DNA from 4 places in the Virgibacillus sp. Bac332 genome. Region 4 is predicted to be linked to each of the others. Evidence: riboswitches for the same ligand, from Rfam matches in the RefSeq annotation. Region 4 holds a riboswitch; each other region holds the start of a gene.
What was found. Region 4 has a riboswitch for thiamine pyrophosphate ahead of D9782_RS20915 (ABC transporter substrate-binding protein). Riboswitches for the same ligand answer to the same signal wherever they lie in the genome.
Positions count from the first base shown of each region.

Region 1: it holds a riboswitch for thiamine pyrophosphate, as region 4 does, so the genes downstream of both, tenA (thiaminase II) here and D9782_RS20915 (ABC transporter substrate-binding protein) in region 4, are expected to answer to the same signal.
Region 2: it holds a riboswitch for thiamine pyrophosphate, as region 4 does, so the genes downstream of both, D9782_RS06755 (YkoF family thiamine/hydroxymethylpyrimidine-binding protein) here and D9782_RS20915 (ABC transporter substrate-binding protein) in region 4, are expected to answer to the same signal.
Region 3: it holds a riboswitch for thiamine pyrophosphate, as region 4 does, so the genes downstream of both, thiT (energy-coupled thiamine transporter ThiT) here and D9782_RS20915 (ABC transporter substrate-binding protein) in region 4, are expected to answer to the same signal.

Region 1 covers NZ_CP033046.1:1,583,722-1,591,968, reverse strand. Annotated here, with positions in the region: gene D9782_RS07620 (acyltransferase) at 1-557, opposite strand, end outside; gene D9782_RS07615 (glycosyltransferase) at 572-1,495, opposite strand; gene D9782_RS07610 (Gfo/Idh/MocA family protein) at 1,628-2,554, shown strand; gene D9782_RS07605 (hypothetical protein) at 3,859-4,056, opposite strand; gene D9782_RS07600 (DUF2642 domain-containing protein) at 4,070-4,264, opposite strand; TPP riboswitch at 4,533-4,644, shown strand; gene thiW (energy coupling factor transporter S component ThiW) at 4,849-5,346, shown strand; TPP riboswitch at 5,335-5,437, shown strand; gene tenA (thiaminase II) at 5,502-6,188, shown strand; gene thiD (bifunctional hydroxymethylpyrimidine kinase/phosphomethylpyrimidine kinase) at 6,188-6,994, shown strand; gene thiM (hydroxyethylthiazole kinase) at 6,991-7,764, shown strand; gene thiE (thiamine phosphate synthase) at 7,768-8,247, shown strand, end outside.
Region 2 covers NZ_CP033046.1:1,405,552-1,413,798, reverse strand. Annotated here, with positions in the region: gene D9782_RS06765 (ATP-binding protein) at 1-429, opposite strand, end outside; gene D9782_RS06760 (DctP family TRAP transporter solute-binding subunit) at 879-1,943, shown strand; TPP riboswitch at 2,168-2,270, shown strand; gene D9782_RS06755 (YkoF family thiamine/hydroxymethylpyrimidine-binding protein) at 2,387-2,995, shown strand; gene D9782_RS06750 (ECF transporter S component) at 2,992-3,573, shown strand; gene D9782_RS06745 (ABC transporter ATP-binding protein) at 3,570-5,234, shown strand; gene D9782_RS06740 (energy-coupling factor transporter transmembrane component T family protein) at 5,209-5,994, shown strand; gene D9782_RS06735 (CHY zinc finger protein) at 6,295-6,606, opposite strand; gene D9782_RS06730 (pentapeptide repeat-containing protein) at 6,633-7,274, opposite strand; gene D9782_RS06725 (VOC family protein) at 7,300-7,713, opposite strand; gene D9782_RS06720 (hypothetical protein) at 8,163-8,247, shown strand, end outside.
Region 3 covers NZ_CP033046.1:2,863,886-2,872,132, forward strand. Annotated here, with positions in the region: gene D9782_RS13580 (M3 family oligoendopeptidase) at 1-1,550, shown strand, start outside; TPP riboswitch at 1,810-1,912, shown strand; gene thiT (energy-coupled thiamine transporter ThiT) at 2,021-2,590, shown strand; gene D9782_RS13590 (YflT domain-containing protein) at 3,102-3,452, opposite strand; gene D9782_RS13595 (hypothetical protein) at 3,565-4,995, shown strand; gene D9782_RS22960 (hypothetical protein) at 5,291-5,428, opposite strand; gene D9782_RS13600 (carbon starvation CstA family protein) at 5,706-7,442, shown strand; gene D9782_RS13605 (cory-CC-star protein) at 7,830-8,087, shown strand; gene D9782_RS13610 (ArsA family ATPase) at 8,110-8,247, shown strand, end outside.
Region 4 covers NZ_CP033046.1:4,257,369-4,265,615, reverse strand. Annotated here, with positions in the region: gene gpmI (2,3-bisphosphoglycerate-independent phosphoglycerate mutase) at 1-869, shown strand, start outside; gene eno (phosphopyruvate hydratase) at 895-2,181, shown strand; TPP riboswitch at 2,524-2,633, shown strand; gene D9782_RS20915 (ABC transporter substrate-binding protein) at 2,949-3,962, shown strand; gene D9782_RS20910 (thiamine-binding protein) at 3,966-4,256, shown strand; gene D9782_RS20905 (ABC transporter permease) at 4,256-5,026, shown strand; gene D9782_RS20900 (ABC transporter ATP-binding protein) at 5,019-5,759, shown strand; gene D9782_RS20895 (TatD family hydrolase) at 5,752-6,540, shown strand; gene D9782_RS20890 (nucleoside hydrolase) at 6,603-7,583, shown strand; gene ptsP (phosphoenolpyruvate--protein phosphotransferase) at 7,765-8,247, opposite strand, start outside.

The sequences.
Region 1 (8,247 bases), 1.9 Mb from region 4:
GATGCATTATTTCCAATTTTGGCACCATTTTTAATAAAAGGTCCCTTTAAGCTATAACTTTGCGCTCCCATATACTTATCATTAGACATTGATACACAGGGACCAACAAATACATTATCTTCTATTATGGTATCCCCTGTAATATATGCCATTGTTTGAATGGTACAAGAGTCTCCAATTTGTGTATTTAGTTCAACTATCGCTGCTCTACCGATAACCGTTTTATCACCGACTATCGTATTTTCTCTGATACTCGCATGATCACCAATGAATACCTCTTCGCCAACTTGAGTACCAGCGTAGATAGATACTAGATGACCAATCCGTGTACCAGCTTTAATTACTAACTCGGTAATATTCGACGTTTTCCGCATTCTTTGGTTAATAGCTGGCTTGATACCAAGAACACAATTACAGCCAATCGTTACATTGTTATCAATTTTTGTTCCCTCTAAGATCACAGAGTTATGGCCAATTACAACATTCTCTCCAACTGTGACGTCATCCTCAATTGTAACATGATGACCAATCTGCGTGCTTTCAGGTATAGAAGACAAACAAAAACCTCCCATTATTGTGATTGAAGTATCTTTTCTATTTTCTTAACTAATTGCTGTGCTCGGTGTTGAACAGTATGGTGTTGATGAATAAACCGGTATCCTTGTTCAATTATTTGTTTCCGTTCCGTTTCATGAGCTAAAAAATATGCTGCCTTTTCTTCAAAATTAATTTCATCGATTGCTACAAAATGTACTCCTGGAGTAAAACCTATATCTTCTAATTCTTTAAAGGTAGGGGCTAATAGCAATGTTTTACAAGCAAGTGCTTCAAAATATTTCAGAACTGGATAATTATGTCTAGATGGGCAAGTAAAAAATAGCTTGGATCTGTTCAACTCTTTTGCATAATTGTGCTCCATCATCTTTTCTTGTTCTTTTTCTCTGAAACTTTGATAACCTGGATGCCTGTGATAAATAAAATCAGCATTCCCCTCATACGTCTTTATGATTTTTTGCCTTAAGGGATACGTATCACTTACAGCTCCCATCAGTAGTAAGTTGATATCTTTTTTTAACTTATAGTCTTTACATACATCTATATTGACGAAATGCGGAAACCATTCCATTTTATCTTGAAATTCAGGATATAATGTTAAAAATTTATCTCTAATGATAGAAAACAAGTAATCTATATTATTTTTATTAATAAAATTTCGTCTAAGGCTTATAAAGCGATGGACATCATTTACAAATAAACCAGTTGGTATATCAATATGAGCAAGGCCGTTTATCTTTGGTGACATATGTCGATCAATATCATTTAAAAGTACTATAAAATCGGGTCTAGTTTCTAGTTTCCTTAATATATAGTCAATGTGTCCAGACTGTCTCCATAATGTTAAATGTACCATATTTTTAAGTTCCTGCTCTAAATAATAAAAATTCCTATTGATCAATTTAGAAGTGTCTTCTGCAATTAAGAGCAATTTGATCATGTTGACACTCCTTCCTATCATTCGCGCACAGGCCAATTGCCAATTTTAAAATTTGTCGTTATGACAGTCTACCTCACTTTCTAGCTAATGCATAACATGTAAATAATTCGTATTCAAAGTGAGGAGAATTATATGAGAGTTGGTGTAATTGGAACTGGTAATATGGGAGAAAATCATATACGAACGTATTCGTCTATGTATCATCACTGCCAACTAATAGGTATATATGATATAGATGAAACGAAAAGAAATGAAATTGCTAAAAAATACAATATGAAGCCTTTCCCATCATTGGATAATCTCTTAAAAGAAGTTGACGCTGTTAGTATAGCTGTCCCAACTAAGTTTCATTATGATATTGGTTTAAAGTGTATTGATAATAAAGTACACATGTTATTAGAAAAACCTATGACCAGTACAGTAGAACAAGCAAAAGATTTGCTTTATAAATCTTTAAAATCAGGGGTCATACTTCAAGTTGGCCACATTGAGCTTTTTAATCCCGTAATTCAGGAACTTCTAAAGGTATTAGAAAATAAAAAAATAATTGGCATTGAATTTCAGCGTATGAGCCCCTACCATAAAAGAATTAAAAATATCGATGTTGTAGAGGATTTAATGATCCATGACCTTTATATTTTGCAAGAGATTCTTAAGGATAAACTCATGGAAGTTAAGGCGTTAGGAAAAATAATTGACGGTACAATTAAGCATGCTGTGGTCATTGCCAAGTCTTCACAAGAGACAATCGTAAAGCTGTCATCTAGTTTTAAATCTAAAAATAAAATTAGAACCATACAAATTCTCACCGAAGATGCTTTTATAGACGTCAATTTATTAAAAAAAGAAATCAACATACGAAGCTCTATTCTCACCAAAACTATTAAGGTGGATGATTCTATACATCCACTACAAGTACAGCTAACTGATTTCATAAACTGTATTAAGGTCAAAAGAGAACCTTCTGTATCAGGAAATGAAGGAATAAAAGCATTATTAATTACCAATCAAATTAGTAAGGAAATTAGTAAAATAAACAACGAGAACAAATTTTTATAGGGAAAATTCAAATACCAAACCAGTCTTAGAAAGTATGAATAATTAGTGTCTAATTTTATTTATATTCGCTGGTTAATCATATCATTCATATAAATATTTATTTTCAAACTTGGGTACCGATGATTATTAAAATTAAAACCACGCCATTACAAGAGTTAAAACCAAAATCGCAATGGGATTATTTAAGTGTGGTTATTATTGGTCAATTTAAAACAATTGTTTCTTCTTTATTAGTCATTCAATTTAAAATCATGTAATACGTTCTTTTTTCCCCTAAACTCTAAGAATTTTTGTTTATCTAAATATTCTCTGAAACAGGCAATCTACTCCGCCTGTTTCAGAAATTATATGCTGATTTTTCAGTACCAAGTCCCCTCTAATAAAAAAACACCAAAAACGTCATTAACCTATTTGAGCCGAATTCAGTTGGTCTACTTTACTATGAATTCTTCTTAGACCTTATTGTAATGAAGATAGAGATTTCCTTATAACTGATTTGTTACAGGAACATCATGGACAATCTGTATTATTACCATCCTGTAGATACTTAAACTACTCTTTCTTCACCATGGTATTATAAGGATCTGTCCCTCTACCGAACGGACAGTAAACAGGTTTCTTCCGAACTGATCCTGAGTAAATGACTTCCCCTCAGTTTGATGACTTCTATACACTTTCGATACTTCCTCAGTGGTTCAATGGTTTCGTTTCCATAATATTCACCTGACAGACTCTCGTTCTGCCATTTCCCTAATGCTCAATACCATAACTTTTACCTATACATCTGATCACACAACATACCCGCCCCCCCTGTTGTACCTTTATTTCTGACTACTTGAAGATAAGCTTAATTGAGATTATTTCTTGAAAGAATCCTCTCTAACAGATCAGATACACCATCTTGGTTGTATCGGCTCGTTATCCTATAACTCTCACAGCCCCCTCATAAGATCTCTCCCTGTTAGAATGAAAACTTTCCTCCGATATAACTGCTAAATTTGCTGTATGGGCAGTATTGGACTTTGTCTTATGTTACAGACTTATCTGAACTAATCAAACCTTCTGTCTAGTTTCTGTTCGTCAGTTCAGAAGTTTACGCCCAGCTTCTTTCAGTCACTACCACACGATAGCCATTTCCATGCGCTAACAGTTCCTACTGCCAAGCTTGTAGCAGACTTTCAACGCCAAGTTTTCATCCATGCACGGTGCATAACTAAAAAAAGTATAACTCCTTCAAATCGAGAAGTTATACTTTTTAATCAAAAGTAATACTGTTAAACCAACAAAACCTAACTTTATTATTCTTAAGAAAATCGTACAAAATTAATAGCATTAAATGCTATATATATTTCTTGAGGCCCATAACCACTATTATCGTTAACGATTACCAATTGTGAAGTTACCTTTAGAAGCGTACCTTCTATTAAATTATTATCAGTAGCTATTTCAGCATCAGAGCCTATACGCGTTAAAAGTTCGGCAAAAAGATTTATTTGGAACATCTATATTCCTCCTTTATAGCTCACTAATAAGCTCAATTTTATACAGTCTCACCAAAACTTGGTCGCCAGATCCCTCGATAATGACAGTATAATCATTCTTAACCTGATCAACTGTTCCCGTTACCATTCCAAAAGCAGTAGTAATTTGAACTTGTTCATTTATTAAATTTAGAAGTACTTGTTTAATTTTAGAAGGAGTAAGTGCCAATTAGATTCATCCTTTCTATAATAAATTTCTATTTACCATATGCTACATTTACTAAGCTGTAAGGGCATTTATTTCTATGGATCACTAATTCCACCATTATCATATAAACATAAATAAAATAATAGATGATAACCTATCAAATAAGCCTATTAAAAAAAGGCGCTTTAAATGGTAGACGCTATATTCCTTTTTTCCCATGACAAATAACAATATATTTGTTATGCTTGATTCTGTTAGTTGCTGAAAGCATAATTAAATTCACAAGTTACTTAACTACTAGGGGTGCCCAATATGTGGGCTGAGAGGAAACACGTGACGTTTCTAACTCTTATGGACCTGATCTGGTTAATACCAGCGGAGGGAAGTAGTAGACGCAACGTCTTTCTATTTTCTTACACAAAGCCAGGTCCATGGAGGATCTGGTTTTTTTCATAAGAACAGAGTGGATGTATATTATGCTTTGCTGTCTACCTTTAGCATCCATAGCTACTGGGGAGAGGCGTGTAGGACGTAAGCTATACCGCATATTGTCGGTAATTCCTATTGTTGTCCTATGCTCACTTTTTATAGAAAGGAGGGAATAAGTGAGAAGAACGCACGTATTAACATTGATGGCAATTTTCGTAGCAATTGGAACATTAGGAGCACAATTCTTATGGTTTCCTGCTGGAATTGCTAAAGCGTATCCAGTGCAGCACGCAGTAAATGTAATGGCGGCAGTAATACTGGGACCTGGTCCAGCCGTAGTCATAGCTTTTATGATTGGAATTTTACGAAATATGCTGGGGATTGGTACATTACTTGCTTTTCCGGGAGCAATGGTTGGTGCTTTCCTTGCTGGGCTTTTTTATCAGTGGTTTGGTAGAAAGCTGTGGGCTGTGATCGGAGAAAGCATTGGTACTGGTATTATCGGATCATTCATAGCGGTTCCATTTGCTAAATTGTTTATGGACAGTGCTGCTGGCGCTTTCATTTTCATGCCATCGTTTTTGGTAAGTAGCATAACTGGCGCATTTATTGGCTGGTTCATTTTATTACGAGTAAAGCAAGAAGATACGATACGCGTACAAGGAAACTACTAGGGGCGCTTTGTTGCTGAGATAAGGACTTTTCCTTTGTCCCTTTGAACCTGATCTGGATAATACCAGCGCAGGAAAGTAGTGGGGAACATATTATTATCCTCTATTTATCTACTTTTACACCTCTAGTGGCTTCCCATAATAGAAGGAGGCTAAATATGAATTTCACTGATCAATTAAGAGAAGAAAACAATGATATTTTCCAGCTTATTTTTAATCATCCCTTTGTTCAGGGGATAGGGACTGGCGAGATTTCTAAAGATGCGCTCGCACATTATATTAAAGCGGACTTTGAATACTTAAATGCCTTTATGCAAATTTATGGAATAGCGCTATCCAAATCAAAGAAACGTGATGATATTGCTTATTTCTTTGATCAAATAAATTTTATATTAAACGATGAAATCCACCCACATCATAACTTCTGCAATCATATCGGTGTGGACTATGCGTCCTTACAAGGACACCCTTTGCCACCTACTGCAGATCATTACATTAAACATATGATGTATCATGCACAAATGGGAACGTCTAGTGAGATACTAGGAGCTCTACTTCCATGCCCTTGGACATACTTAGAAATTGGTAGGGAATTAATGGAGCAGTATAATCCTAATAAAGATCACCCTTTTTACGATTGGATTAGTTTCTATGCAAGTGGTGATGTAGATAATACCACCTTTGAATTGAGAAAACGGTTGGATATACTTGCAGAAAATGCTGCCAAGGATGAAAAAGATCTCATTAGAGAAGCTTTTCGAAAAAGCTGCCAGCTGGAGCTTAAATTCTGGGAAATGGCCTACACATGTGAATCATGGCCAAACGCAGAAAAGGTGAACAGCTAATGGCTAGCATACCTTGCGCGCTGACTATTGCTGGAACAGATCCGAGTGGCGGTGCTGGCATACAGGCAGACCTAAAAACATTTCAAGAACTAACCGTATATGGAATGTCTGTAATCACCTCTGTTGTGGCACAAAATACAACCGGTGTGCAAAACGTACACCATCTACCTGTTACGATGATAAATGAGCAACTAAACTCAGTTATATCAGATATGCCTGTGCATAGCATAAAAACAGGTATGATTGCGAACAAAGATATGATGCAGGTTATTGCAGAGCACTTGTCCAAATCAGTTGTGAACTATGTCATGGACCCTGTCATGGTTGCAACTAGTGGCGATCCATTAATATCGGAAGATGCTCGATCGTTTCTCAAACAGCAGCTATTACCATTAGCGACTGTAGTTACTCCTAATATTCCTGAAGCACAGTATATTACAGGACAATCTATTGATAATACAAGTGATTTGCAAGAAGCGGCTTTCGAGATCGTCAAAAGCTTTGGAGCACGCGCAGCACTTGTTAAAGGTGGCCACCTGCAAGGTAAAGCCGTCGACTATTTATATGATGGGAATAAGCTTTACACGTTCGAAGCAGAGCGGTTTCAAACAAAGAATACACATGGTACAGGTTGTACGTATTCAGCGGCAATTACTGCTCATCTAAGTAAAGGTCTACCACTTTACGAAGCTGTAAAGCAGGCGAAACAGTATGTAACAGCTGCTATTCAATACTCCTTTTCACTTGGTGCCGGTAACGGACCTACAAATCATTGGGCGGTACGCAAAGAAAGGGTGGAACAATGACACAATCCATTATTCAAGCAGTTAGAGAACAAAAACCATTGATCCATAACTTAACCAATGAAGTAGTCATGAATTTTACAGCTAATGGTCTGTTAGCCTTTGGTGGAGCACCGATAATGGCAAAAGCAGAACAAGAGGCTAAAGAAATGGCTACCGCTGCGAATGGTGTACTTATTAATATTGGTACAACAACTTTAAACGAGCTATCAGCTATGAAACTAGCAGGAATAGCCGCAAATAAAAAAGGTATCCCTGTCGTACTTGACCCAGTTGGCGTAGCGGCTACAACCTTTCGCCAAGAAGCTGTAAAGCATTTGCTACACGAAGTACAGTTTACCGCAATCAAAGGTAATGCTGGCGAAATGGCACAGCTTGTGGAGATCCCTTGGAAAACAAAAGGTGTTGAGTCAATTGGGGACGGTAATCTAGAAGAAATTGTCGTTAAAGTTGCCAAAGCCTATCATACAACTGCTGTAGTTACTGGTGAGACGGATGTAATTTACAGTGAAGGGAAAATAATTCACAACACGACTGGTCATGTATGGCTAGAAAAAATTACTGGTGCAGGCTGCTTATTAGGAGCTATTCTAACTGCATGCTTAACAACTAATCATGCTCTAGAAGCTAAGGCATTGGCAGCAGTACAGTTTTATGGACTTGCTGCTGAACACGCGGCTTCTCAAGAATATGTGCTTGGTCCTGGAAGCTTCTTACCAGCATTTATAGACGCCCTTTCCAAAGACTTAGATCAATTGAAAGGAGTTAATTAATCTTTGCAGCTAAAGGATGCTCTAAGAAAATACTTTATTATGGGTAGTCAGAACTGCCATAACGATCCAAAGCATATTTTGGAACAAGCAGTAAAAGCTGGTATAACAGCATTTCAATTTAGAGAAAAAGGAAACGGGTCATTAACTGGTTATAAAAAATTTATTTTAGGAAAACAACTTCGGAATATCTGTCAAAACTATCGTATACCTTTCTTCGTTAACGATGACATAGAACTTGCTGAAATATTAGATGCAGATGGTATCCATGTTGGTCAGGATGATGTATCTGCTCTGGAATTACGTAGGCGTTTTCCAAATAAATGGGTCGGCCTTTCTGTATCAAATAAAACAGAATTAGTAAATAGTCCCATTTCCTCTGTTGACTATTTAGGAGTGGGGCCAATATTTTCTACTACAACAAAAGAGGATGCTAAATCAGCGATTGGACCGAATTGGATAAAAGATATCAAACAAGCTTATCCC
Region 2 (8,247 bases), 1.7 Mb from region 4:
TGGAACAAAAGAACGGATAGCAGTTCCTTGTTCCCCCTTCGCTTTTGAAACATAACTATGCTCAGCAAAAGCAGCCCCTTCATCCTTCCCTGACGATACCGTTCCGAGCTGTTTTTCGATTGGATGGGAGAATCTGATACGGTTCATATTTAAAACAACAATGTAATCAACTTGATTAATCGTACGTATTCGCTCAACAATTGGATTGATTGTTTTCCAGCCTCGTGCTTTTACAATTGAATCCTTTATTTCTGGTAAGTTCGCCACGATCCTCCCTGTCATAAGTCCACGCTCACCAAGCCCTTCTTCTTTTCCTTGAAAAAGATTGCCGATAAGCATAATGCCACCAATTAAGAGCGTAAATAGAACAATCCCAAAAGATAGAATCATAATCTTTAGTCTAATTGGCATTTTACGAAGACTTACCATTCCCCACTTCTCCTTAAGTTTAATGATTGATAGAATATTATGATAAAATAAAGTGAAACTTCCATCCGTGGGGGGGTTTTGTTTATCCCCACGGATGGTTAGGTGAACCAATCGGACATTTACTGGCAGTTGTTCCACACTTCCCATTTTGGTTTCTCTTTATTGCTTGAAGTGGGTATCTTACTGCCAGTTATATGCGGGATAAAGTAAAACTTCCGTCCGTTTTTACTAAAACAAATACGTACAAAGGCTTCATTCGCCACTTCCTGTGGCAACGCCTTTGTGACCTACTTCCATGGAGGCCCGAACCAATCGGACATTTACCGGCAGTCGATCCATCGCCCATATTGGTTTCTCTTTATTACTTGAAGCGGGAGCTTACTGCGGTTATATGCGGGATGAATGACCACACACTGAACTTTCTCTATTTAGTTCATGGAGGTAATTATTTGCGAAACTTTTTTATAATTCTAACATTTATTATAACAGGACTTGTTTCCGCTGTCGTAATTGGAATTGACTTCGAGACAATTCGTGGAACAGATGATTATGATGATGAACAAGAGGGATTACGTGAACAAATCATCATTCGGTTTAGTCATGTTGTTGCGACTGACACACCAAAGGGACAAACAGCCCGGAAGTTTGCTCAACTTGTAGAAGCAAAAACAAATGGAAGAATCAAAGTCCACATTTATGCAAATGGGTCTCTATATAATGACACCAATGAGTGGGAAGCCATCCAAAATGGGAATGTTGAAATGATTGCCCCGGCAACAGCTAAGGTAAGTGAGCTATTTCCCAAATGGGGTATCCTTGATCTCCCCTATGCATTCCCTACACACGAGGCAGTAACGGAAGCATATGAGGGTAAAATAGGGAAAACATTGCTTGCAAACCTTCATAATACAAACGTGAAGGGCTTGACTTTTTGGTATAACGGTTATAAACAGCTTACGAATCAAGTACACGTTATCAAACTACCAGATGATGTAAACCGACTCCATTTCCGTATTATGCCTAGTCCTGTTATTAAGGAACAATTTAATCAAGTACATGCTAGCACAAGTAGCTTACCATTTAATAAAACTTATCAAAACTTGGAAGTACATTTTATTGATGGACAGGAAAATACGATTTCTAATATTTACTCTAAAAAATTCTATGAGCATCAACCGTTTGTAACTATGAGCAATCACGGTTATCTCGGATACGGTGTTTTTATTAATAAGCCTTTTTGGGAATCATTATCTGAATATAATCAATCAGCCATTCAAGCTGCCTTAAGTGAAGCAACGGATTGGGGGAAACGTCACGCGATTGAGATGAATGATCATTATACACGTGAATTAAGAAAAAAAGATGTTGTTACTATTCACTTTCTTACAACAAGAGAAAGAGAGCAATGGAAGAATGCATGGAAAGCTGTATACGATCAGATGACTACGATTATTGGCAACGAGTTAATGGACGAGGTACATCGGATACAGAATAAGTATAATTCTAGAGAATGATAACTGCTCACTATTCTCTTATACACCCAACATTTTAGCTTATTACTCTTTTGATTACATTGCTCATGTACTTCATTGCAATGTGAGGTATCAAGTCAAAAAGTCTAGCAGTTCTATAAGTTGCTTTATTTCACAGTATATCACTTATCGTATTTACAAAAAGCACTAATTGAACTATTCTATTAGTAGTATATATAAATACATAAAAACTGCATATCTATTTTAAATTGCACTAGGGGAGCTATGTACATGGCTGAGAAGAGACTACTCTGACCCTTATAACCCGATCTAGATAATACTAGCGTGGGGAAGTGCAGTCGTTCATATATCGTTTTATAGGCATAGCCTACATATATTTTTGAAGACTGCATTCCCAAAGAATGCAGTCTTTTTTATTTATGTATAACTTCACTGACATGACTATTTATTAGGAGGAAAATGATATGAACGAACAAGCATTGAACTGTATTAATAGTCGGATTGCTGGTTGCTCTTTTGCCATCTATCCAATGACAGATCAATTTGTAGATGTAATTACAACTTCACTGAAAAACGTAGATACATCTAAGGTTTGGATTAAAACAACAGATGTAGAAACCTGTGTACGTGGCAAGATCACACATGTTTTTGATGTAACCAAGGCACTTTTTTTGCATGCGGCTAGCACAGGACACCATGTCGTGTTTAGTGCCACCTACTCCATCGGCTGTCCGGGAGACTCCGATGGGGATGTATATCTATCAACGGACGACCATCGATTAAATTTAAATACAAATAACCTTCAGCAAGAAGTTGCCGGCAAATTTTCCCTTTATCCGTTGGGTGGAGGAAATTATATGAACATCATTTATAACCAAATTGAGGAAATGAAGCTCCATGGGGTTAAGGTTAGCTCTATCCACTATGCTACAAGGCTAGACGGGGATGGAAAACTTATATTCGATGGACTTGAACGTGTTTTTACAAATTTAGAAAGTAGTTATTCATCACATCTAGTTATGACAACCACCATATCTGCAAATAGCCCATCTAAAAAGGGGGAGATACTTTGAATAATTGGAAGCTAAAGGAAATAATTGTTATGTCTGTTCTTTCCGTAGTCTTCGGTATCGTTTATTTAGCATTTTTACCTATTGGAAAAATTCTCGTGTCGTTCATGGGACCCATAGGATATGACTTTATATTTGGTATTTGGTTTATTGTATCCATTATTGCGGCTTATATCATTCGTAAACCCGGAGCTGCATTTTTGTCAGAAACAATTGCTGCAACGGTAGAAATGCTCCTCGGTAATGCTATGGGACCAATCATTATTATTACGGGTATTATACAGGGTCTTGGCGCAGAAGCTGCCTTTGCGCTAACAAAATGGAAACGCTATTCACTTTGGGTGCTAATGTTAGCCGGTGTTGGAGCAGCTATATTTAGTTTTGTTTGGGGATATTTTAGATCAGGCTATGCTGCCTTAAGTACTCCATACATATTAGGTATGTTATGTATAAGAATGATTAGTGGGGCAATCATTTCAGGTTTGCTTGGAAAAGCAATTAGTGATTCACTCGCGAAAACAGGCGTACTATCTAGTTTTGCGCTTGGTAAACAAATCAGAAAGGAACGTTCCGCATCATGATCAACGTATCTAATCTTTCACTCTGGTTTCATGAAGATAATGATAAACCAATCATCTCTAATCTGAGCTTTCAGTTAGACAGAGGGGAAACCATGCTACTACTTGGACCAAGTGGTAGCGGAAAAAGTACGTTAACACACTGTTTAAATGGTATATACCCGCGCGAATTAGACGGTAAAATGACAGGTGATGTTACCATATTCGGTCAATCTATACACGATGCACATCCCGGTACAATTAGCAAACAAGTTGGCGTCGTATTCCAAGATCCAGAAAGCCAATTTTGTATGTTAACGGTAGAAGATGAAATTGCCTTTGGCCTAGAGAATATTTGTACACCGCCGCTTGAAATAGCTAGAAAAATAGACGAAGTATTACAAATGGTTGACTTAATGGATGACAAGCACTCTATCATTTCATCCCTTTCTGGAGGACAAAAACAAAAATTAGCATTAGCCTGTGTGCTAGCACTAGAACCAGAGATACTTATCTTGGATGAACCGACTGCCAATTTAGATCCACAAGCGACTCAAGAATTTATCAAGACTATTCAAACCATTAAACAGAAAAAATCAATGGGAATAATCGTTATCGAACATCAATTGGAAGGCTGGGTATCTTTTATCGACCGTTCTTTCATATTATCTAAGGACGGAAAATGTATGTATGATGGCCCACTAGCACGGATCATTTCGGATAATAAAGAAAGCGTGCTAGAAGAGGGGATTTGCCTGCCAAAAATAACAAAACTTGTACTTACAGCAGCCGAACAAAACAAAGCTGCTTATATCAGTCCACCGTTAACAATCAAGGATACCCCATCATTAGTTACATATATGGACAATAGCTTTTTAGAAAAGACAATACCAGCAGCTCACCAAGCAGACATTATACTATCTGCTTCGCGTGTTACTCAAAATAAAAAACAAAAAAGGGTACTTCATCAAATTGATTTCGATCTGTATGAGAGCTCATTTGTAGCAATCATTGGAGCTAATGGAAGCGGCAAAACATCGTTAACAAAAGTACTTAGTGGTATTGAAGCTCCTACACACGGAGACATTCTCCTACGTCAGCATCCTATCCGTAATTGGAAGGAAAAATTATTGCGAAAAGAGATTGGATACGTGTTTCAAAATCCGGAGCACCAATTTATTACAGACACTGTATTTGATGAAATTGCCTACAGCTTACGTCTGCATCCATATTCAGAATCATATATAGAAGAGAAAGTACATTACACCCTAGTCAATTGCCAATTACAAGGATTCGAGCATCGCCATCCTTATTCGCTAAGTCAGGGACAAAAAAGGAGACTCAGTGTAGCCACAATGATTGTCGATGAACAAAAAATACTCTTTCTAGATGAGCCTACCTTCGGGCAGGATGCCGCTTCTACCTTAAAGCTTATGCAAATGTTAAAAGAACGGCATGCCAAAGGCACATCCATTATCATGGTTACACATGACATGGATATCGTCGACAAATATGCGGACCGTGTCCTTGTTTTAGAAAACGGAGAAATTATAAGAGATCAATCACCAGACCAATTATGGAAGGATTCGGACTTACGAAGATGGCACTTAGACTACCCAACCCGAATTCAACTGCAACAACATTTGGAGGTGAATCAGCATGACTTCGCTATTAAATCAACTTAATCCAAGCATTAAAGCTTTTACCGTTATTCTATTAGTGTGTCTATTGACCTTTGTGTTTGATCCATTTACACCACTAGTTTATTGCTTATTCACCATCCTCCTTACTTTCGTATGTGGAAAAATTGCTTGGAAACGATACATGCTTTATTTCTTAATTATCATCCTATTATCCGTTGGTATGCTTTGGACAACGCTTGCCTTTGCTGATGAACCAAATCGACCACATGATACCATGGAGATTCTATTTTGGGATATACCAAAGGAAGATGTTACGGTAGCGTTAGCATTAACATTGCGGATGCTTGCCTTCGCATCCTTATCATTTATGTTTATCTTCACGACAAATATGGTGCATTTCATTCTAAGTCTCATGCAGCAATGCAAGCTATCTCCAAAATTAGCTTATGGGGTATTAGCTGGGTATCGCTTTTTACCTTTAATGAAAGATGAGCTTAACCAAATCCGTGCCGCACATCAAATAAGAGGGGTACGAAGAGCTAACGGAATAAAAGAATCCATACAACAATATAAACGCTATGCAATCCCTTTACTTGCCGGAGCAATTCGCAAAGCAGAACGAACAGCAGTAGCTATGGAGTCTAAAGGATTCAGCGGCGAGAGGCAACGCACCTTTTATAGAACATTTACGGTTAAATGGCAGGATTGGACTTTTTTGGTGGGTATGCTTCTCCTTTTTTTCATTATTATTATGATTTCTATTAAGTTGGGGTATTTTAGCTGGTATAAAGGACAATTTTAGACGAGGAGTCCCTTAACTAGAGAGAAATCAGATATTTTTCAGTAGTTATTTTTATAGCATTTTTACTTTTCATAGCACGTTATAGCTTTACAGCGGGGTGTTTTTCTAAAAAAGAACACAAATACTACATCCCAAAACTTAGCTCTCTTTTCACACAACTGGAATATCCGCGCAATAGTTTAACCTCCTCGTGAGTAGAGATATAATGACGAGGTCATCACAACCGTTACGATTACCACAGAAGTTTCGCATATTCCAGTTGCTTCATCTAACATTTTTAGGAGACATTTCTCTTTATCTTTAATCAAAGTACAAATGATGATGTAGCCTACATCCCTCGTTAAACACAGATCCACAGTGCATACATTTACTCATTTGCAAATACTGATTAATCGTTAATTCCGTTTTGCACACTCCACAAAGGATGGCTTTATTAGAAAATTCCTCTTCCTTCCATCTAGTAAACGTATGCTTTTCTGCTTCCTCGTGACAGTAATAACATGGATAATACGTTTGACACATTTTACATTTAATGGCGATAACATCTCTTTCGGAATGATAGTGGATACATCGTGTTTCAGAATCAACGACCTTACCGAATACCTGTATCATCTTTACCTTCTCCTTCATGCAGTACCCTAATCTTTTACCTTCACACCAAACAATTCGATAAAAGAAACGGCTTGCTCAGCTGAAATGATTGCTCCCTTTATTTCTTCGGCATTCGTATGAATCGTTGTAAATTGACAATCGCTTAAATCAACATTCTTTAAGGACGTACCTGTAAATTGGACATCATCAATCGTTGAATGTCCGAATTGAACATAGTCCCATTTCGAATCTAAAAAATTCGCACCCTTTAATAAACAATTCGTAAAACAAACATCACGCATATCCGTTTGATTAAATAAGGCATATGGAGCTTGACACTCTTGCCAATAAACATCACGAAGTTCCGTCTGATCAAAATCCGTTCCAGCTAATTTACAGTTTTTGAATAATACGCGATGAAAACGGGTCCTGCTAAAATCCACATGTGACAGATCGCAATCTTCAAGGATACTGTTGGACCAAGAAGAAAATGGCAGCTTTGACCCCGTTAGATTTACATTTCTAAAATGAACTTCCTCAAACCGCACATGCTCTGCTTCTATCGGACCATCAACATATGTAACCTTTCCGATTTCCACTAGTGTTTCATTGGAAATATCCGATAAAGATATCTGACTTAAACCTTCTGGTAATAGCGGCTGTTGAATCGTTCTTACTTTTCGCTTCATTAGCTTACCCTCCCATATCTTACGCTCAAGCATCGTTTTGAATTTTTTTCGTATAATTTAACTCCCATGAAATGCCGTTTCTATCGGTAACCATTGCATGCTTTGCACCCCAAAAGGTATCTTGTAACTTCATTTTCACCTCACCATCTTTAGCTAACGCTTCATAAATGTTGGTGATTTCCTCTTCACTTTCTAGATCTGGACCTAATAGGACATCACTACCTTGAATAATCTCCTCATCAAATACATCTGCCATATATAAAATACAGTCTTCATTTATATGCAATTCTGCATGAATATACTTACCTTCATGGCCCTGAAACATCTCAATACCATCTGACATCTGTGTATTTCTGATCTCGCCACCGAATACTTTTTGATAAAATGCTATTTCATCCTTGCAATTCTTAATTCGTAAATGGGGTACAATTTTTTTCATTTGTACTCCTCCTATTCATTATTTTCTTACATCATACCAATAGCACATTTTAAATGGAATATTTCATTTAAAATTTAAAAAAACAAGGATCAATTCCTCATACTACCAAAAACACGATTCATATATAGGTTGTTCTCGCGTTCCAACAGACTATTTAAATGTTAAAATATGTGGAATATTTTAACATTTAAATATCCCTAAATTTTCATTTTTATATTATAATATTTTATGTGCAAAAAGATAAATATGGAAATTAGGGGGATGGTTATGAAATTAGGGAAGTTTTTTGTAATCTTACTAATAGCTTTTATTTAACTTTTGTTTCTTTTAGTGATTCATTTAGTCACGAAGTAGAAGCAGCAAAAAAACCTAAAAGAGGTTATGTTGCTGCAACAACTACTTATCAGGTAGGAGGTCATAAATCTACCAGTAAAGGTATAGATATGTTTATGACTAAAGCTGATGCAAATGCATATGCTGCTAAGTTGAATATTAGTTATAAATCTACAATTGCATGGGCTGGAGCCTCTTTTA
Region 3 (8,247 bases), 1.4 Mb from region 4:
GCTGTTTAAGTGCACAGAATCTTAAAGACGAGAAAGCAAATTTATTAGTCAGTAGACGCCATGAAATAAAAGCCGAAATGGATACGATTCAAACGACATTTGAACAAAAACTAGTCGACATTCCTGACATAGTATGGGACCAACTTGTAAAAAGTGAGGATTTAGTTGATGTAGCATATGTGTTAGAAGAATTTAGAAATCATGCAAACGAACAATTGGTGCGAGATCAAGAGGTTCTTATCAATGATCTGGCAATTGATGGATATCACGCTTGGGGACAAATGTACGATGTGATTATAGGAAATATGAGTGTAGATATGGTAGAGGATGGGGAAACGAAAAGCTATTCTATTGGGCAGGCTACAAATAAACTAACACACCCAAACCGTTCATATCGTAAGCAAGTGTTTCAACAGCTAGATAAAGCTTGGAAGAATAACGCTAGTTTATTTGGTCAAACATTAAACCACCTAGCTGGCTTTCGTTTACAAACATATAAGCATAGAAATTGGAATGAAGTTTTGCAAGAACCATTGGCTTTGAACCGTATGAGAAAAGAAACATTAGATGCGATGTGGACTGCAATAAAAAAATATAAGCATCCCTTTGTAGAGTATCTTATGAACAAGGCCAAACTACTTGGACTTAACAAACTAAGTATTTATGATGTTGGAGCACCAGTAAACAAAGTGGTTAAGACTTCGTCGTTTGAAGAAGGAGCTGACTTTATTGTCGAACATTTTACTCAGTTTAGTCCCCAAATGGCTGATTTTGCGAAAATGGCCTTTGAAAATAGGTGGATTGAGGCTGAGGATCGTCCAAATAAGCGTCCGGGAGGATTTTGTACAAGTTTCCCTGATAGTAAGCAAACACGCATTTTTATGACTTATTCAGGTACTTCATCTAATATTGCAACGTTAGCTCATGAGTTAGGGCATGCTTATCATCAACATGTAATGAATGATGTAAATGGACTTAATCAACGGTATGCAATGAATGTTGCTGAAACAGCGTCAACATTTGCTGAAATGGTTGTTGCAGATGCGTCGGTAAAAAGCGCACGTTCGATTGCGGAAAAGAAAAGTTTATTAGAGGATAAGATTCAGCGGAGCATTGCTTTTTTTATGAATATACATTCCCGTTTTATCTTTGAAAGGCGTTTTTATGAAGAAAGGAAACAAGGATTAGTGCCAGTGAAAAGATTAAACGATTTGATGATAGAAGCACAGAAAGAGGCATATTGTGATGCATTATCGGAGTATGATCCTAATTTTTGGGCATCTAAATTACATTTTCACATAACAAGGGTGCCATTTTACAATTTCCCTTATACATTTGGTTATCTTTTCAGTCTAGGTATCTATGCAAAAGCACAAGAAAACGAAGATAGTTTTGAAGATGCATATATTTCGCTTTTAAGGGATACTGGTCGCATGAACGTAGAGGATCTTGCTAAAAAACATTTGGATACAGATTTAACTAAGCCTGAATTCTGGGAAGCTGCTATTCAATTATGTGTCAATGATGTTGACGAATATCTTTCGTTGTAACGCTGTTGTGTTTTTACGATATGTCATGTACAATACTTGTAGTAAATAGGCAGTGAAAAGTAGTTTCTTATTTATTCCACATGTAACTGATAGTAAGAACCCCACTTCAAGGAATAAAGTGAAACCATTATTGGTAAGTGGGGGAATCGACTGCCGGTAAATGTCTGATTAGTTTATCTCTCAATCAGAGGTATAAACAAAAACCCCCACTGATTGAAGTTTCACTAAACAGTAAGACAAAAGAAGCAAATATAAGTTAGAAGCCTACAGGGGGAGCCAATTGGCTGAGAGTGAACATAACTGTTCTTACCCTTTGAACCTGTTAGTTAGTACTAGCGTAGGGATGGTGGCTTTTTTGATGGACAGAAAAGTAATGTGAGCAGATTCCCCATCAGGAAGTCTTCCCCTTGGCATTGCTTTTTTTGTATGGATAAGTTACTTAACTGCATAAAAAAGGGGAGGAGAAAGATATGAGGCGCACATTATTTTTAGTAGAAGTAGCCATTTTTGCAGCTTTTGCATTTTTATTGGATTTTATACCATTTTTATCATTTAAGGTTTGGGCTCAAGGTGGCTCCATATCCTTTGCGATGATACCGATTTTTATTGTCGCATTTCGCTGGGGGGTCAAGGGCGGTTTATTAGCTGGATTGCTGTTGGGAGGATTACAATTATTATTTGGGCCAACAGTCTTCGTACCCCTACAAGGGTTCTTAGATTATATTGTTGCGTTTACCGTATTAGGTTTTGCAGGAATTTTTGCAAAACCTGTCCAAGCAGTAGTTAAAGAAGGAAAAACGAAAACAAGCCTATATTATATTGCTGTAGGCGTGTTTTTAGGATCAGCTTTACGCTTTTTAGCCCATTTCACTGGAGGGATTGTATTCTTTGGTGAATTTGCGCCAGAAGGTCAGCCTGTATGGTTATACTCGTTGCTATATAACGGATCGTACATGTTACCTGGCTTTATATTAAGTACGGTTCTTGTGTTCTTTTTATTTCAAAAACAACCACGTACACTATTACGTATGTCCGCTTAATCTAGGAGTTTTCCTCATAATAAATATACGAAGATTAGTGGGTAGTTATTGACTCGAGGATTTTGCCCACTATTTTCTATTTAGTAGTTTAGAGTTATAGTGAGAGGTGAAATCAAGCTTAATCAATTGCGGCAATTATTATCGAGACTGATAAAATGATTATTCAGAGTAAGAAATATTTTGTTTTTTCCCAAGCTCTTTATTATCTTTATTTCATAACAAAAGCGCATTAGAAACGTAGCGACTGGAGCTAGTCAGCTCGTAGGGCGGGCGATTGTGAAGTCACATCGTTTCTGGGCGCTGGAGCTGGACGCGGCTCAACACGCCCCTATTTATCCAAATGGGTAAATTTTATATTTTCTTCCTAGACTATGAGAAAAGCTGCTTCACCCAATTAGAATTGGTGAAACAGCATTGATAACTTGCCTATCATAAGCAAGTTATCTTTTTCTTACTGACAGATTAAAACGTTTAATTATGAAAAACTACTGTATAGTAGAGATTTATGCTTTTATTGTAAATACCTATTAACTTCCTCATGGTTAGTTACAATCAAGAGTACTTTTCCTTCATCCATATCTTCCTCATAGTTTTCAGCTTCTGCTTGAGAGAATCCTATTTCGGTTAATTTCGTTCTTAGTTCATCACCTTGTGTACTAAAAAGATTACCAACGGCATGTCCAATATCCATTTCCCTTATTCCTATGGTATTCGCATCCGCACCATCAGCTATTCGGTTTGTTCGATCATCATCATGGGATAAAACATACACATCTTCTTTATGAATACCTTTATCCTTTAGTATTTGAATAGCTTCCTTTAATTGCTGATCATTTGTATATTCTTTTATAAATGGTTTCATTAAAATTACCTCCTTATCAATCTTTCATTATTATCATACCCAACGCTAGAAGAACTAAACATGTACGAATTGCATAGGCTATAGCACATCCATTGGAGAGGAAGAGGTTGGCGTGGAGCTTTCAATATCCCATATTTTATATGGTTTGTTTACCTTACTAATTATAGGCACAATGGTCATGCGGAAGGGAATCGTATTACCAACGTTATTTGGTACATTTATTATTGCGTGGGTTTATAAAGGTAGTCTAATTGCTGGATTTACCGCAATATTTCATGCAAATCTTGTAGCAGCACAAGAACTATTTAGTATTTTTTTAATCATCACCTTTATGCTCGCGTTATTAAATTCATTACGTGATTTAGGTGCAGATAAACGAATGATTCAGCCAATACAAAAAATAATGGTAAATGGTCATATATCTTATTTTGTTTTAGTTATTGCTACCTATTTGATATCTCTATTCTTTTGGCCAACACCAGCAGTACCCCTAATATGTGCGCTTTTGGTACCCGCTGCAATCCGAGCAGGTCTACCAGCAATTACGGCTGCAGTAGCAATAGCAATAGCTGGTCAAGGAATGGCACTTTCCTCTGATTATATTGTGCAAGTTGCCCCCAATTTATCTGCTACCTCAGCAGGAGTAGAAACAGCTGTGGTTGCCGATCAAGCACTTATTTTGTCACTTATAACAGGTGGTATTGCTATTATGCTTGCTTATATAATGTATCGAAAAACAATTCGATCGAAGGAGGATGTGCGAAACAACATAGAACTTGAAAACATTCAAACAACAAAGGAGTATACACAAAGTCAACATACGAATGAACTACGTGTATGGAGTAAATTATTTGCTATTCTTGTCCCTCTGGCATTAACTGGTGTCGTTAGTTACATGGTTTATGAAAAGCTTAATACAGGAAGAATGAGCGGATTAGAAGGAGGAGATGGAGCAGCATTTATTGGTGGTGTTGCAGTTATCTTGCTATTATTATCGACCATTGCATTTCGTAGGCAGCATGCGCTCGATTATATAACAACACATATAACAGATGGATTTGTTTTTGCTTTTAAGGCAATGGGTCCGGTTATTCCAATTGCTGGATTTTTCTTTTTAGGTAGTTCAGACTTTGCAGGAGCTATTTTAGGTATGGAGAAGCGTTCACCTGCATTCCTATTTGATCTCGTTCAATCGATTCAAGAATATCTTCCACAAAGTGCATTGTTAGCTGGATTCAGCGTTTTGCTTATTGGTATTATTACAGGGCTTGATGGCTCTGGTTTTTCAGGGCTTCCACTTACTGGTTCTCTAGCGGCATCATTACAAAACGGTTCCATTGATGCAACCACCCTTGCAGCAATAGGGCAAATGGGTTCGATATGGACTGGTGGTGGTACGCTCGTTGCATGGTCTTCTTTAATCGCTATTGCTGGTTTTTGTGGTGTATCGGTAATGGAATTAGTACGTAAAAACTTTATACCTGTTATCGTAGGATTAGTCATTACAACAATTGTAGCTGTAGTTATTTTATCCCGCATATAACTGGCAGTAAGCCCCCACTTCAAGCAATAAAGTGAACCCAAAATGGATAAGTGGGGGGTCAACTGCCAGTAAATGTCCGATTGGTTCACCTAACCATCCGTGGGGGATAAACAACCTCCTCCACGGATGGAAGTTTCACTTTATCCCGCATATAACTGGCAGTAAGCCCCCACTTCAAGCAATAAAGTAAACCCAAAATGGATAAGTGGGGGGTCAACTGCCAGTAAATGTCCGATTGGTTCACCTAACCATCCGTGGGGGATAAACAACCTCCTCCACGGATGGAAGTTTCACTTTATCCCGCATATAACTGGCAGTAAGCCCCCACTTCAAGCAATAAAGTGAACCCAATATAGGTAAGAGGGAGATCAACTGCCAGTAAATGTCCGATTGGTTCAAAGGCCTTTAGGTCATACTCTTGTGGTACTAACAATCAGTAGGGGATAAACAACCTCCCCACGGATGGAAGTTTCACGTTTTATAAATTGTATGAATGGACTCAAATAAAAAGGTGGTCCCTTATTAAATATCCTTCCTGTATAAATAAGGGATTACCTTTTAAACCATACATAAGGGTTGAATGAATCATGTAAAAGCAGAAAGACAGTACTAAAATAAAGCGTATTCACATATTCTCATACAGATACGTCTTAAAAAAATTACGTGCTAAAATTGGACGGGTCTTTACTTGATAAAGGAGGGATAAAGAAGTGTCAGGTATTTTAGTTGCATTAATAGGTATGATCGTTTTTGCATTAGGTTATCGCTACTATTCTCGTTTTGTAGCGAAAAAAATTTTTAAACTTGATCCAACCTATGTGACACCAGCACATCGTTACAGTGATGGAGTGGACTTTGTTCCCACAAATAAATTCGTACTATGGGGGCATCATTTTACTTCGGTTGCTGGTGCTGCACCAATATTGGGTCCGGCAATTGCCGTTTATTGGGGATGGCTGCCAGCTTTTCTGTGGGTAATACTTGGAACTGTATTTGCTGCGGGTGTGCATGATTTTGGAACATTGGTCTTGTCAGTACGAAATAAAGGTCAATCTGTAGGTACATTAGCACATCGTTTAATTGGTCAACGAGCGAAGATACTGTTTTTATTTATCATTTTAATTCTAGTGTTAATGGTCAATGCGGTCTTTGCATGGGTAATTTCAAATTTATTTATATCTTACCCAGCAAGTGTGCTTCCTGTATTTATTCAAATCCCATTAGCTATCTGGATCGGTTATGCTGTATATAAACGAAACAGAAAAATGCTTATTCCATCCGTGTTAGCATTAGCAATTATGTATTTAACTGCAATTGTTGCTAGTAAGGTAGAATTTCTTCAATTTGATCTCGTTCATTATATGGGTGGTGAAGCTGGAGCTGGTTTATTTGGTTTAGGAGCGGTTTCTTCGGCATTTTTAATTTGGATCGTCATTTTGATGATTTATGTCTATATTGCCTCAACACTTCCGGTTTGGAAATTATTACAGCCACGAGATTTTATTAATTCACATCAGCTTGTAGTGGGACTAGGAATTCTTTACTTAGGATTATTATTTACTAACCCAGAAATAACTGCTCCAGCTACGAATGCTAACCCAGATACACCTTGGCTTCCCTTATTATTTATTACGATAGCATGCGGGGCAATTTCAGGTTTTCATGGACTTGTTACATCAGGAACATCGTCAAAGCAATTGAATAGGGAAACAGATGCGAGATTTGTAGGCTACTTAGGAGCAGTAGGTGAAGGAATATTAGCATTAGTATCGATTCTTGCTGTTGCTACTTTTTTTGCTAGTACCGATGAATTTATGGCTACCTATAGCAGCTTCTCTGATGCCAATGCTTCTGGACTTGGTACCTTTGTTGAAGGGGCCGCTGTTCTGGCAGGGGGACTTGCCATTCCTCCAGATGTAGCAGTTACGATTGTATCGATTATTGTCGTTAGTTTCGCAGCTACGACTTTAGATACTTCTGTTCGACTCATGCGTTACATCATTGCTGAATTAGGTAGTGAGTATAATCTTCCAGTGTTAACACGGACACATGTGGCAACAACTGTGGCAGTTGCATCGAGTGCTGCGCTTGTATTATTACCAGAAGGTCCGAAAGGATTTGGGTCTGGAGGTTATCAACTTTGGCCACTATTTGGTACAGCCAATCAGTTACTGGCAGGGATTAGTTTGATGCTTATCGCAGTTTGGTTGAAACGATTAGGGCGAAACTATGCAGTTGTATTCATACCAATGGTGTTCTTAATGTTTATGACACTTTATGCGATGTTCCAGCAGGTTTTATTTGAATGGTCGTGGTTAGGCTCATCTCCTGATATATTATTATTTATTTTTGGTGCAATTATCTTTATATTTGCACTTTGGATAAGTATAACTGCATTCTCTGTATTGAGAGGAAACGATGGGAAACCATTGGATGATGACAATTAATGAAGGGCGTGTCTTCTATAAAAAATCGCCTAGATTAAAGTAACTGGAATATACGAGACATCTGTTGGAAGCGTGAGCGTGTGTGTGAATCCTCTGAAGAGAGATTGCAGGAGAGCCTAGCAGTTAGAAGGGAATACAATTCAGTCATGTTGGAAAAGGGCTAGTTTTTATCCCACATATAACTGGCAGTAAGACCCCCACTTCAAGCAATCAAGTAAAAACAACATAGGTAAGTGAGGGATTGACTGCCAGTAAATGTCCGATGGTTTCAAAGGTCTTTAGGTCATACCCTTGTGGTACTGATCCCATTCGTGGGGGATAAACAAAACCTCCACTGATTGAAGTTTCACTTTTTGACAGCCCCTTTTTCGGTGAAGGAGTGATTACATGTTTAAACATTGGAAGCGGTGCATTCAATGGTATGAGGAAATGATTAGCATGCCCCATCGTCAAGAAATCGCCCGAGAACTTAGGCAAGAAGATGATGTGTTTCTCTTACTACTATATTCAGAAATGATTGGCATTCCTAATCCAGTCTACTATTATACATTAGAACTCTATCCGTACATAGTGGAGAATTTTCATGATTGGCATTTGCGAATGGGGATGGAAAAATCACCTTTATCCGGTATTCGGTGCTGTTAATAAAAATCAAAAGGAGATTCAAATGGCAACGTTACTAAATAAGATTGTATTTATTGGCGGAAAAGGGGGAGTGGGTAAATCTACATCTGCAGCAGCACTTGCATGGGAAGCTGCAAGATTAAACAAGAAAACTTTGCTCATTTCTACAGACCCTGCTCAT
Region 4 (8,247 bases):
ATTCATATGCAAATGAAATTTACGATGAGTTTGTTATACCATCTGTCATCACAGATGAAAACGGTGAAGCAGTTGGGAAAATTAAAGATGGAGATTCTATAATCTTTTATAACTTCCGTCCAGATCGCGCTATTCAGATTTCACGTACCTTTGCAAATGAAGATTTTCGTGATTTTGATCGTGGTGAGCACGTGCCAAAAAATTTGGACTTTGTAATGTTAACGAATTTTAGTGAAACAGTCGATGGCTATGTTGCTTACGAACCTGTTAACCTAGATAATACAGTTGGCGAAGTATTATCTCAGCATAATTTGAAGCAATTACGTATTGCTGAGACAGAAAAATATCCACATGTCACTTTCTTTATGAGTGGTGGTCGTGAGAAAGAATTTGATGGTGAAAAACGTGTATTGATTGATTCGCCAAAGGTTGCAACATATGATTTAAAACCAGAAATGAGTGCTTATGGAGTGACGGACGCGTTGCTCAAAGAACTTGATGCTGGTGAACACAATGCAATTATCTTGAACTTTGCTAACCCGGACATGGTTGGACATTCTGGTAAATTACAGCCGACTATTAAAGCAATTGAAGTAGTTGATGAATGTCTAGGGAAAATTGTTGATAAAATTAAAGAGCTTGGCGGGAATGCCATTATTACTGCTGATCACGGTAATTCTGATGAGGTAGTTACGCTTGAAGGTAAGCCAATGACTGCTCATACGACAAATCCTGTTCCGGTAATTGTGACAGAAGAAAATATAACATTACGAGATGGTGGGATTTTAGCTGATCTATCACCAACCTTATTGGATTTACTAGGTATTGAAAAACCAGAAGAAATGACTGGCGAATCATTAATTAAATAAAAGGAAATTAAAGGAGAGAAAAATTATGCCATACATTACTGATGTATATGCACGTGAAGTATTAGACTCACGCGGTAACCCGACAGTTGAAGTGGAAGTATTTACAGAATCAGGTGCCTTCGGTTCTGCACTTGTGCCAAGCGGTGCATCTACCGGTGAATACGAGGCTGTGGAATTACGTGATGGTGATAAAGATCGTTATCTTGGAAAAGGTGTTCTAAAAGCAGTTCAAAACGTAAATGAAATAATTGCACCTGAATTACTTGGGATTGATGTTACTCGTCAGAATATCATCGATGCGTTAATGATCGAATTAGATGGAACTGAAAATAAAGGCAAACTTGGTGCTAACGCAATTCTTGGTGTATCCATGGCTGTAGCACATGCTGCTGCTAGTTATCTTGAAGTACCGTTATATAACTACCTCGGTGGATTTAATGCAAAAACCCTACCAACACCAATGATGAATATTCTTAATGGTGGTGAGCATGCCGATAATAACGTAGATATTCAAGAGTTTATGGTTATGCCAGTTGGAGCAGAAACGTTCCAAGAAGCACTACGTACGGGTGCTGAAATTTTCCATTCATTGAAAAATGTATTAAAATCAAAGGGGTATAACACAGCTGTTGGTGACGAAGGCGGATTTGCACCAAACCTTGCTTCTAATGAAGAAGCTTTACAAACAATTGTGGAAGCAATTGAAGCTGCTGGTTACAAGCCAGGAGAAGAAGTGAAGCTTGCAATGGATGTTGCTGCTTCAGAAATATATGAAGATGGTAAATATAATCTAAAAGGTGAAGGTGTTGTTCGTACTTCTGAAGAGATGGTTGATTGGTATGAAGACATGATCAACAAATACCCAATTATCTCCATTGAAGATGGACTAGATGAAAATGATTGGGATGGATTTAAAGTATTAACAGATCGTCTTGGTGGACGAGTACAGCTTGTCGGAGATGATTTATTTGTAACAAATACTAATAAGCTTTCCAAAGGTATTGAACAAGGTATTGGAAACTCTATCTTAGTAAAAGTTAATCAAATCGGTACATTAACAGAGACGTTCGAAGCAATCGAAATGGCAAAACGCGCTGGCTATACAGCGGTTATCTCACACCGTTCAGGAGAAACAGAAGATGCAACGATCGCTGACATTGCTGTAGCGACTAATGCAGGTCAGATCAAAACAGGTGCACCTTCTCGAACAGATCGTGTAGCTAAATACAATCAACTGCTTCGCATTGAAGATGAGCTAGCAGGCATGGGTGAATATGCTGGTAAGACAGCGTTCTATAACCTAAATAAATAGGGAAGAAAACCTCTTAAGGTATGGTGGTTATACTTTAAGAGGTTTTTTATAGGTTTATCCCACACATATAACTGGCAGTAATAATCCACTTTAAGCAATAAAGTAAAACCACTATGGGGAAGTGGAGGATCGATTGCCGGTAAATGTCCGGTCGGTTCAAAGGATTTTAGGTCTGTGGTGCTAACAATCAATGTGGGATAAATAAAACCCCCACTGATTAAAGTGTCACTTTATGCAGAAGTTGCTTCTATGTTCATAGAAGTTTCTATATTTTTTGAGTTTCTTAAACTTGATTAAATGGACGAATTATGTCATAGTTACTATGGAATTAATAATAGAATACTAAAGTTGTAGGGGGACCAGTGTTGCTGGTTGAGATTGTATCCGTAAGGTACTGACTCTTAGAACCTGATCTGGTTTAAACCAGCGTAGGGAACATGTTTGATACATCAAATATTAAGTTGTATATGCCCTAATGGTGATTAACCATCTAGGGCATTTTTTATAGTCTAAGAAATTATAAAATTTGCGTGTTGAGCTGCGTCCAGCTCCAGCGCCCAGAAACTAGGCTACTTCATCATGAATCGCCCTAATCTAAATCATCATCGGCTCGCAAGCTCACCGTGAGTCCTTTATCTCCGTTGAATCGTCGCTGCGTTGCTAATCGGGTGTTTGCGCTTTTATTCTTAGCGAAGGAATTACAGTCAAACAAGATGATACATACGCTGTTCCTTACAATGAGAAAGGTATTCAAGAGGAGGAAAACATTGAAGAAGCTTTTACTGCTTAGTTTAGGGATTACACTGCTTATATTAACGGCATGTGGTACAGAAGAGAAAGAACAAAGTCAGCAGAACAATGACTCAACAGAAAAGAAAAAGATCTCTGTTGTACTTGATTGGACACCAAATACGAATCATACAGGATTATATGTTGCAAAAGAGAAGGGATATTTTGAAGAGCAAGGCCTTGATGTGGACATAATTATGCCTGGTGAAGCGGGAGCAGATCAGTTAATTGCATCTGGTAAAGCAGATTTTGGTGTGAGTTATCAGGAGGGGATTACTGAAGCTCGTGTACAAGATATACCGATTGTTTCCATTGCTGCTGTTATACAGCATAATACCTCAGGTTTTGCCTCACCCAAGAATAAACAGATTACTACACCTAAAGATTTTGAAGATAAAACATATGGTGGCTGGGGAGCTCCGGTAGAAAAAGCGGTTCTAACCTCACTCATGCAGCAGGAAAATGCTAATGTAGAATCAGTTGATATTATCAACATGGGCGATACGGACTTTTTTACTGCGGTGAAAAGAGATATTGATTTTGCGTGGATTTATTATGGTTGGACTGGTGTAGAGGCAGAGCTCCGTGATGAAGAAATTAATATGGTGTATTTAACCGATTATTCGTCAAATTTAGATTATTACACGCCGGTTTTAGCTACCAATGAAAAAATGATCAAAGATGATCCAGAAACAGTTAAGCAATTCTTAGCTGCAGTATCTAAAGGTTATAATCTAGCAATTGAGCAACCAGAGGAAGCCGCTGATATCTTAATTAACGCTGTTCCTGATTTGGATGCAGAATTAGTAAAAGCAAGTCAAGCTTGGTTAGCGTCAAAGTATCAAGATGATGCGGACCAGTGGGGGAAACAAAAGCAAGAGGTATGGGAGAATTACGCCAATTGGATGTATGAGAATGAGCTGTTAGATAAACCGTTAGATAGTGAAAAAGCATTTACAAATGAGTTTTTACCAGAAACAAAGGAGGAATAAATGATGGCAGATGCACTAGTTAGTATTCAAATTATCCCGAAAACGAAAAATGGTGAAGATGTTATTCCGTATGTGGATGAAGCGATTAAGATTATCGATCATTCCGGAGTTAAGTATCAGGTAAGTCCACTAGAAACTACAATGCAAGGTGATCTTGCAGAACTATTTGGAATTATTGAGAAGATGAATAAAAGGATGACTGAAATTGGTTGTGAAAATGTTATTTCACAGGTGAAGGTTCTTTATCAACCTTCTGGAGCTTCCATGGAACAATTAACGGAGAAGTATCGCTAATGAGAAGATTGCGAGAAAAGGGATGGCGACCAGCTCTGGTCCTCATCCTTTTCCTTATCAGTTGGGAAATAGCTTGTCGTATTTTTTCGATCCCAGCTTGGCTACTACCTGCTCCAAGTGTAATATGGCAAGAAGCTGTCAATGGCTGGCCAAATTATGCTAGTCATCTACAATCGACTATCCAACTATCGATTATCGGATTTATGATAGGCAGCAGTGTAGGTACGCTCGTTGCTGTTTGTCTTCATCTCATTCCGACAGTTAGGGAAGCCTTTTATCCATTATTAATAATATCACAGAATATACCTATTATTATTTTAGCTCCCTTATTAGTAATTTGGTTTGGTTTTGGAATATTGCCGAAATTAATTGTTATTACACTTGTTTGTTTTTTTCCAATAACTATAGCAGCTTTAGATGGATTTAGACAAACAAGTGGAGAACTGAAACACTATATGCAAATGACAGGTGCCAGTAAAGGGCAAATCTTTCGTAAGCTAGAGTGGCCATATGGATTACCTTCTTTGTTTAGTGGTTTAAAGATATCGGCGACATATAGCGTAATGGGAGCGGTGATATCTGAATGGCTTGGTGCAAGTGAAGGAATTGGAGTATATATGACTTTGGCATCTTCGTCTTTCCGAACAGATCGTGTCTTTGTTGCTATCTTATTTATAGTGCTGTTAAGTTTATTGTTTTTTGGTTGTATTTCATTAATTGAAAAAAGAGTAATTAAATGGAAACCGGAAGAAGGGAAGATCAGTGAGTAACTTAGAACTTGTAAATCTAACAAAAAAATATGGGGAAACTACTATTCTTAATCGTATTTCATTAACGGTGCGAAACGGAGAGTTTGTTTCGATTGTTGGACCATCAGGAAGTGGGAAGAGCACGTTATTTCGACTGATTGGAGGGATTACCTCACCTAATTCCGGTACGATTAAATTAAATGGAAAAGAGATTATCGGCAAACGGGGATTCATCAGCTATATGCCTCAATCAGATTCCTTACTTCCTTGGCGTTCGATTTTACAAAATGTTGTCTTAGCGGCAGAAATTGCAGGTAGAAAAGATGAATTAGAAGCAAAACGAATGCTAGAACGAGCTGGCTTAAAAGGATATGAAAATGCATATCCCCATGAATTATCTGGAGGAATGAAGCAGCGCGCTTCTTTTGTACGCAGTATTTTAAGTCCCCAGCCTGTTATTTGTTTAGATGAACCATTTTCCGCATTGGATGAATTTACCCGTTTGGACATGCAAAAGTGGTTATTAGCAATGTGGAATGAGCATCAACGATCAATCCTTTTCGTAACGCATAATATAGAAGAAGCATTATTTCTATCTGATCGTGTGATCGTGTTGTCAGCTCGTCCGGCTTCGATAAAAAAAGAATTCACAATTCCTTTTTCAAGACCAAGAGAGGAAGCGTTAGTTTTATCAGAAGCATTTCTAGAGTATAAGAAAAGGATATATCAGGAATTGAGGGCTACAAATGGATAGCTTCATTATTGATGCACACATTCACTTAGATATGTATACACAGGAGGAACAAACAGAAATTATTAAATCTTTGAAACGGCATCATGTTAGCTCACTAATTTCTGTTTCGAATAACCTAGCATCGTCAATTTCCAATTTAAGGTTAGCGGAGAGATGTTCCGCAGTTAAACCTGCTTTCGGATTTCATCCGGAACAAGAAATACCTAACGATAATGATATAGCTGATTTAATACAATTTATTGACTCGAATCTAGACAGAGCAATTGCGGTAGGTGAAGTAGGTCTACCTTATTACAAGCGACAAGAAAATTCAAATTTAATGGTAAAGCCATATATTGAATTACTAGAATTATTTATACGAAAAGCTAAAGAATGGAATAAGCCAATTGTACTTCATGCAGTTTATGATGATGCTACCATTGCCTGTGATTTATTAGAAAAGTATTCCATCACCAATGCACAGTTTCATTGGTTTAAGGGTGACAAACCTACAATGGAACGAATGAGCCAGAATGGATATTTTATATCCATCACACCAGATGTCATGTACGAACGAGAAATTAACCAGCTAGTTAATAAATACCCAATAACTCATATGATGGTGGAAACGGATGGGCCTTGGCAGTTTGCTGGTCCGTTTATCAACCAACTGACCCATCCAAAAATGATCCATAAGTCGATTAAACAAATAGCGACAATTAAAAAAATGCCTCTTCCTGATGTACAGGAACAACTTTATGTTAATACATCCCAGTTCTTTCATCTTAAGAATGACAAGTGAACATAGGACGAGTATGAATGGGAATATCATGTTAACAAGACATATGTTTATGGAGGGTTTTTATGTCTCAAAAAGTGTTGTTATTTGGTGATGTAGGTATTGATGATACAATCGCGCTTATCTATGCTTATTTGAACGATGATGTAGAAGTCATCGGCATTGTGGCGGATTATGGAAACGTATCAAGAGAAAATGCAATTGCGAATATCTTATATATCCGCAGTCTTTTTCCAACAAAAGAGGTAGAGGATATTAAAGTAATTGCTGGTGCACATATTCCAATGACTGGAGAACCCCCAGTATATGTTCCGGAAATACATGGGGAATATGGATTGGGACCAATTATTCCCCCTAAAAATATGCAGAATGGTATTAGCGAAAATTTCTGTGAAATTATTGATTTAATTGAAACGTATAAAGATGAATTAGTGATTGTTAATATTGGAAGATTGACTTCTTTAGCTAGCTTATTCATCTTATATAAATCATTAATGACTACCATAAAGGAATATTACATTATGGGTGGCGCTTTCTGGGTACCAGGTAATATTACAGCTGTCTCTGAAGCTAATTTTCATGGTGACCCAGTGGCTGCTCAAGTAGTACTTGCTCACGCAAACAATGTAACCATTATTCCTCTTAATGTCACTAAATATGCGATAGCAACACCTCAAATGGTTGAGTATATTGATCGAATGGGTTCCGTTAGTATTGTGAAAGTATTACTGGATTATTATTATGATTTTTATAAAAAACGCAACCCATCGATTCAAGGTAGCCCATTACATGATGTATTGACACTTATGGCCGTTGTAAAGCCTGATATGATGACATATCAATATCTTCCTGTTCATATCATTCAAGCGCAGACAGGAATAGTGAGGGGACAAAGTATTGCTGATATTCGTCCATATGTTAATTTAGAAGATATGCAAGATGGTGAAGAGGTAGGTGGGAGAGTCCATCGTATTGCCTTTAATCTCGATTATCAAAAATTCTATATTGATTTCATGTCCATTATGACTGGTGAAAGATTCAGCTAGAAGAAAATATTCCCTATAATAGTAATAGTATGTTATAATATAAGTAAGCGTTTGCAAATAGGTTTATCAAGCAGTTCAATCTAAACTTGAAACAGGGGAGTCATGACGAAGTAGTCATTTATACTATCTTATAAACAAAGAAGATGACCTCAGGGAGAAATCACCTTCTTTATTTGTATAGCTATTCTGTTTTCTCTTTAATAAATTCTACAACTTCTTCAGCAGTACCCATTGAAAGGATTTTATCTTTATAAGCTACCATTTTTTCTTTAGATAGCTTACGAAGTTGTGTACGAGCCGGTAAGATCGACGTTGCACTCATACTGAATTCATCTAAACCAAGACCAAGTAGAATTGGAATAGCAATGGAGTCACCTGCCATCTCACCGCACATTCCAACCCATTTATCCTCACTATGTGCTGCTTCAATAACAGTATGGATTAGGTTCAGAATTGCAGGGTTATATGGTTGATATAGGTAGGAAACCTGCTCATTCATTCGGTCAGCAGCCATCGTATATTGGATTAAATCGTTTGTTCCAATACTGAAGAAGTCAACTTCCTTTGCAAATTGCTTAGCGATTACAGCTGTGGATGGAATCTCCACCATGATACCAACCTCAATGTCGTTGGAAACTTCGAAACCTTCTTTTAGTAAGGATTC